DNA from 2 places in the Streptomyces sp. NPDC059668 genome. Region 1 is predicted to be linked to the other one. Evidence: riboswitches for the same ligand, from Rfam matches in the RefSeq annotation. Region 1 holds a riboswitch; the other holds the start of a gene.

Region 1 (3,398 bases):
GAGGGACGTCCCCCGGTCGGTCCACACCGCTGGCCCCCTCCGCCCGCTCCGGGAAACCTGGACGGGTGGGGCAGCGAGGAGGTGCGCAGCGGGCCGAACGGCCCTCCGACCGGCCGGCCGGACGGCTGCCCGGCGGTCCCGCGCCCGATCCGGGGCCACGGGACGGACGGCCGCCGGACCCGGGAGCGCCGGACGTCCCCCGCATCTCGCGCGCCTGGACGCTGGTACGGGCGCTGCCGGTCCTGCTCGTCGTCGTCGCGGTGGTCTACGACTGGCTGACCCCGCCCGACTTCACCGCGGCCCCGCTCTTCACCGCCGCCCCACTCGTCGCCGCGCCGCTCCTCTCGCTGCGCGGCACCCTCCTCACCGGGGCCATGACGCTGGCCGCGCTGCTCGCCTGCCGACTCAGGTTCGGCCTGCACATGGGCATCGGCTCGATCACCGAGGTCGCCACGGTGGCGACCGTCACCGCCCTCGCCGTCCTCATCAACGTCCTCGTCCGCCGCTCGGACGAACGGCTCGCCTCGGCCCGCCAGATCGCCGAGGCGGCTCAGCGCGCCGTGCTGCCGGAACCCGAGGGCCGGATCGGCGGCCTGGAGGTCGCGGCGCGGTACGAGGCGGCCCAGGCGGGCGCGTTCATCGGCGGTGACCTGTACGCGGTGCAGGACACTCCGCACGGCGTACGGCTGGTGGTGGGTGATGTCCGCGGGAAGGGCATGGGCGCCGTGGCCGCCGTCGCCGTGGTCATCGGCGCGTTCCGCGAGGCGGCCGAGCAGGAGGCGACGCTGGAGGCGGTCGCGCAGCGACTGGAGCGGGCACTGGTCCGCGAGGGCGCCCGGCGCGGGAGCCTGGACGCCTTCGAGGGGTTCACCACTGCCGTCCTCGCGGAGATCCCGCACGGGGGAGACGTGGTCCGGGTCGTCAACCGCGGCCATCCGTCACCGCTGCTCCTGCACGCGGACGGCACGCTGTTCACGCTGGCCGCCGCGGACCCCGCGCTGCCGCTCGGCATGGGCGAACTGGGCTGCTGGCCCGACCGCGCGCAGCGGGCGGACTTCCCGCCCGGCTCCACGCTCCTGTTCCACACCGACGGCCTGTCCGAGGCGCGGGACAACCGCGGCCACTTCTACGAACCGGCCGAGCGGCTCGCCGGACGGACCTTCCGTGATCCCGAGGCCCTGCTGACCGCGCTCGCGGAGGGCGTCCGCCGGCACACCGGCGGCGCCCTGGCGGACGACATGGCGCTCCTCGCCGTCCGGCGCCCCATGGAGCCGGCAGGGATTCCCGGCCGTTGTCACCAGGGGTAGTCGGACGCTGCCCCTCCGCATAGCAGCTGACGCACCGTCAAAACGGTGCCGGAAGCCGGGCCGGGCCAACTCGCCCGCTTTCCCCCGGTCATGCCCCGTAAGTCCTGGCCAAGAGAGCGCAATGATCAGTACGAACGGCTTGGAATCCGGTACCCGAGTCTATTAACGTTCGATAACGCAGCGCGGTCGTCCCAGCCGTCACAAGAGATGGCTCCGTGCGCACGCGCCGAATCCCGCGAGGGAACCGGGGAACCACCAACTTGGGGTGAATCGAGCGTCTTTCACGGTGGAGACACCGTGGGTTGACGCGCGTAGGAGACCTTCCTGCTCCGAACCCGTCAGCTAACCCGGTAGGCGAGAAGGAAGGAAAGGAGCGCGCCCACGTGGCGTCCAACCGGCCTGCCCAGCCCACTTCGTTCGCGCCGAACGACCCCCAGACTTTCGGTCACGTCCGCGGCGACGACGAGGGCCCCTGGGAGGAGTGGAACCCCACCGCGGATTCCATCGCTCCCGTCCGCGGCCGGCACCGCGTCTCCAAGCAGCGCGGAGGCGGACTCGCCCGCAGCTCCACCGTTCTCGGCGTCGGTGTCCTGGCCGCCGTCGGCGCGGGTGGCATCGCCACCGCCTCGCCCGGCAAGCCGCCCGTGTCGATCTCGCTGCCGGACCTCTCCTCGGTCACCCAGTCGGCCAAGGCCCTGATATCCGACGGCGGTTCCAGCGCGCCTAAGGGCTCCTCCACCCCGCTCACCGGCGCCGGTCTCACCACCGCCGACGCCGCGCAGGGCAACGCGGACGCCGGTGAGGCGCTGCGTGCCCGCATCATGGAGCAGGCCGAGTCCCAGCAGGACCAGGTCGACAGCGCGGCCCAGGCCGCCGCCGAGACCGCCGCCGCGAAGAAGGCCGTCGCGCTGGCCGCCGAACAGCAGGACGAGGCCAAGGCCAAGGAAGCCGCCGCGAAGAAGAAGGCGGACGCGGAGGCCAAGCAGAAGGCCGAGGCCGCGCGCCTCGCGGAGCTCGCCAAGAGCTACTCGCTGCCGACCTCCTCGTACACCCTGACCTCCCGCTTCGGCGACGCCGGATCCATGTGGTCCTCCGGGTATCACACCGGTCTCGACTTCGCCGCCCCCACGGGCACGCTGATCAAGGCGATCCACAGCGGCACCGTCACGGAGGCGGGCTGGGCCGGCGCGTACGGCTACCGGACGATCCTCACCCTCGACGACGGCACGGAGCTGTGGTTCTGCCACCAGTCGTCCATCAGCGTCAGCGTGGGGCAGAAGGTGGCCACCGGCGACGTCATCGGACGGGTGGGCGCGACCGGCAACGTGACCGGGCCGCACCTCCACCTGGAGGTCCACCCCGACGGCGGCGCCGCGATCGACCCGATGGCATGGCTGCACAGCAAGGGCATCAACCCCTGATCCGCCGCCCGCCGTGCACACGGCGGGCGCGGAATGCAGTCGTCCGGTACGACTGTTGAAATGGGGTATGACTCCTCTCCGCAAGCTCGGTTCCTCCGACATCGAGGTCTTCCCGCTCGCCCTCGGCGGCAACGTCTTCGGCTGGACCGCCGACGAGGCGCAGTCCTTCGCCGTCCTCGACGCGTACGTGGCCGGGGGCGGCAACTTCGTCGACACCGCCGACAGCTACTCGGCCTGGATCCCCGGCAACAGGGGCGGTGAGTCCGAGACGATCATCGGCAAGTGGTTCGCCGCGCGCGGCAACCGCTCCGACGTCGTCCTCGCCACCAAGGTCGGCGCACATCCCCAGTACAAGGGGCTGGCCCCGGACACCATCAGGGCGGCGGCCGACGCGTCGCTGCGCCGGCTCGGCACGGACTACATCGACCTGTACTACACCCACTTCGACGACACCTCGGTCCCGGTCGAGGAGATCATCGGCACCCTCGACGAGCTCGTCGGCGCCGGCAAGGTCCGGGCGATCGGCGCCTCCAACCTCTCCGCCGAGCGGCTCACGGAGTCCCTGGAGTTCTCCGACCGCGAGGGCCTCGCGCGCTACGCCGCACTCCAGCCCCACTACAACCTCGTCTCCCGCGACACCTACGAGGGCCCGCTCCAGGAGGTCGCCTCC
Region 2 (3,398 bases), on a different contig from region 1:
CCAGGGCGGCGAGGAGGTCGTCCTCGCCTCGGAGGCCGAGGGCGCGGACGCCGCCCTCGACCGGCTGGCGAAGCTGGTGGCGGAAGGCCTCGAAGAGCTTCCCGAGACCGTCTGAGGAATCCCCCTCACGGGGTTCCCCACAGGCGGCGGTGAAGGCCTTTCACACCGAAGGACTTCGCCTCGTACGCATTTCGAAGGGCTCGCCCGAAAAAAACGGGCGGGCCCTTCTTTTTTTCGAATTGCGGGCAGCAGAAATAATCCCCCGCGAATTACCTCTCTTTGTATACGGCCCCCGTGTTAATGACGCAGGCCCGTCATGTTTACGGGATGTTGCGAAGTCCTCACACGGTCCGGGCGATCTCCCCCACCGGGAAACCTCAGCCGGTGCGCGGCCGTCGCGCGCTCGGTGTGCAGCGCCGTGACGGTCCGGGCCCGCTCACCGTCGCCGCGCGCCACCGCGTCCACGATGCCGCCGTGCTCCGCCCAGGACTCCACCGGGTCGGCGGGCGCCTCGACCGTGTACATCCAGGCGATCTTGTGCCGCAGCTGGGCCAGCGTGGACGTCAGCGCGGGACTCCCGGAAGCCTGCGCGAGCGTCTCGTGGAACCAGCCGCCCAGGGAGCGCAGATCCTCGCTGTTCCCCCTCCTGGAGCGTTCCTGACCCAGCCTGACCAGGCCTCGCAGCACCTTGAGGTGGGCCTCGGTGCGCCGCTGGGCGGCCCGGGACGCCCCCAGCGGCTCCAGGAGCATGCGCATCTCCAGCAGGTCCGCGGCCTCCTGCTCGGTGGGCTCCGCCACGCACGCGCCCGCGTGCCGGCGGGTGACGACGAACCCCTCGGCCTCCAGGGTGCGCAGGGCCTCGCGCACCGGGACGCGCGAGACGCCGTAGCGGCGGGCGAGCAGTTCCTCGGTGAGCCGGCCGCCGCGCTCGTAGACACCCGCGACGATGTCGTCGCGGATCGCCGTGCATACCGAGTGCGCGGGAATGCGCATGACCCGACCTCCGCCTTAATCCCCGCGAAACGCGGTCGATTGACGCTCGTTCGGCGACTCTATTGCAGCGAGCCGGAATTTCCGATGGCGGGCCGGAATCCATGGATATTTTTTGGACAGACAGCCGTTCGAAACGACGAAGCCCCGGCTCGGGTGAGCCGGGGCTTCGAAAGCGGGGACGCCGGGCGTCAGACGTTCACGCCGTGCGAGCGGAGGTAGGCGACCGGGTCGATGTCGGAGCCGTACTCCGCCGTGGTGCGGGCCTCGAAGTGGAGGTGGGGCCCGGTGGTGTTCCCGGTGGCCCCGGAGAGGCCCAGCCGGTCGCCGGGCGTGACGGTCTGGCCGACGGCGACACCGATGGACGACAGGTGGCCGTACATCGTGTACGTGCCGTCGTGCATCCGCAGGACGACCTGGTTGCCGTAGGCGCCGCCCCAGCCGGCCGTGACGACCGTGCCCGAGCCGACCGCGTGGACCGGGGTGCCGGACGCCGCGTGGAAGTCCACGCCGGTGTGACTGCCGGAGGACCAGAGGCTGCCGCCGGCCTTGTAGCCGGTGGAGACGTACGAGCCGGGGATCGGCAGGACGAAGGTGTTGAGGCGCTTGCGCTCGGCGGCGCGGGCGGCGCGCTCCTTGGCCTCGCGCTCCTTCTCGGCCTCCTCGACGGCCCGCTTGCGCGCGGCCTGTTCGGCCTGCCGGCGGGCGGCGGCCTCGTCGGCGGCGCGCTGCTGCGCGGCGGCCTGCGCGTCGATCTGGGCGGCGACCGTGTCGCCGATGGTGACGGCCTGGGTCAGCCCGGTCTGCTCGACGGAGCTGTCCGCGGCGAAGGCCGGGGCGGCCAGGGTTCCGATGACACCGGTGGTGGTGAGCGCCGCGACGCCGACGGCGTTCGAGGTGGTGCGCTTCACGCGGCTCGGACGACGGTGTTTCCCGGTGCCACAGGTGAACGCCATGAAGGGGCTTGGTCCTTTCCTTCCCTCTCGCCTACCGGGTTAGCTGACGGGTTCGGAGCAGGAAGGTCTCCTACGGACGCCCTCACGGGGAGGGGGGTCCGATTCACCCCAGGGACTGCGTACGGGTCCCCGGCTCCCCTGGCTCGCGCCGTACGGGGACTCGGCGATGACTGTCCGGTGCCGCGGACGCGGCGCACTGCCTGACGAACAGCCGGACCGACGCTAAGGGGGCCGACTTTCAATCAACAAACGGATCACGGTTTTTGTAGTGCATGCCACAGGGCAGAAAGGCAACCACCCCATCAATACGGACAAATTGAGGATGTTGTCCGGGCAAAAGGGGACCCGGGCGACTCTTCGGTCACCCGGGCCCCCTGGGACGTGCGTTTTCCGCCGCGTTCCCTGGCGCGTTCTTTGCCGCGCTCTCCGTCCGGCTTCTACTCCGCGGCCACGACGGTCACTTCACCGATACCGAGCGCCTTGACGGGCTCCTCGATCTGCGCGGCGTCGCCCACCAGGACGGTGACCAGACGGTCCACCGGGAAGGCGCTCACCGCCGCCGCGGTGGCCTCCACGGTGCCGGTCGCGGCGAGCTGCTGATACAGCGTCGCCTGGTAGTCGTCCGGCAGGTACTGCTCGACCTGGTCGGCGAGGGTGCCCGCGACGGCCGCCGCGGTCTCGAACTTGAGGGGCGCCACACCCACCAGGTTCTGCACGGCGACGTCCCGTTCGGCGTCCGTCAGACCGTCCGCGGCGAGGGTGCGCAGCACCTTCCAGAGATCGTCCAGCGCCGGCCCGGTGTTCGGGGTGTCCACGGAGCCGCTGATGGCGAGCATCGCGATACCCGTGCCGTCCGGGGCGGAACGCATCACCTGACCGAAGGCCCGCACCCCGTAGGTGTAGCCCTTCTCCTCACGCAGCACCCGGTCCAGGCGCGAGGTGAGGGTGCCGCCGAGGCAGTACGTGCCGAGCACCTGGGCGGGCCAGACCCGGTCGTGCCGGTCCGAGCCGACACGGCCGATCAGCAGCTGCGTCTGGACCGCGCCGGGGCGGTCCACGATGATCACGCGGCCGGTGTCGTCGGCGGTGACCGGCGGTACCGGACGCGGCTCGGCGGAGGAACCGGTCCAGGCGCCGAGCGTCTCGGCGAGCAGCCCGTCGAGGTCCACGCCGGTGAGGTCGCCGACGATCACGGCGGTGGACGTGGCCGGGCGCACGTGCCGGTCGTAGAAGGCGCGGACGCCCGCCGCGTCGATCTTCCGCACGGTCTCCTCGGTGCCCTGCCGGGGACGGGACATCCGCGAGGTCACCGGGAACAGCTCCTTGGAGAGCTCCTTGGCGGCACGGCGGGCCGGGTTCGCGCTCTCGTGCGGGATCTCGTCGAGCCGATTGCGCACCAGCCGCTCGATCTCGCTCTCCGCGAACGCCGGTGCCCTCAGGGCGTCGGCGAGC

What was found. Region 1 has a riboswitch for cyclic di-AMP ahead of ACFV2J_RS40875 (M23 family metallopeptidase). Riboswitches for the same ligand answer to the same signal wherever they lie in the genome.
Region 2: linked by a shared signal. The riboswitch ahead of ACFV2J_RS09955 (M23 family metallopeptidase) and the one ahead of ACFV2J_RS40875 (M23 family metallopeptidase) in region 1 are both predicted to bind cyclic di-AMP.

The regions. Positions count from the first base shown of each region.
Region 1 is NZ_JBHWEL010000118.1:2,889-6,286, reverse strand. It holds gene ACFV2J_RS40880 (PP2C family protein-serine/threonine phosphatase) at 66-1,307, shown strand; cyclic di-AMP (ydaO/yuaA leader) riboswitch at 1,522-1,679, shown strand; gene ACFV2J_RS40875 (M23 family metallopeptidase) at 1,691-2,728, shown strand; gene ACFV2J_RS40870 (aldo/keto reductase) at 2,796-3,398, shown strand, end outside.
Region 2 is NZ_JBHWEL010000009.1:94,260-97,657, reverse strand. It holds gene ACFV2J_RS09965 (HPr family phosphocarrier protein) at 1-115, shown strand, start outside; gene ACFV2J_RS09960 (GntR family transcriptional regulator) at 298-993, opposite strand; gene ACFV2J_RS09955 (M23 family metallopeptidase) at 1,182-1,946, opposite strand; cyclic di-AMP (ydaO/yuaA leader) riboswitch at 1,960-2,122, opposite strand; gene ACFV2J_RS09950 (M16 family metallopeptidase) at 2,384-3,398, opposite strand, start outside.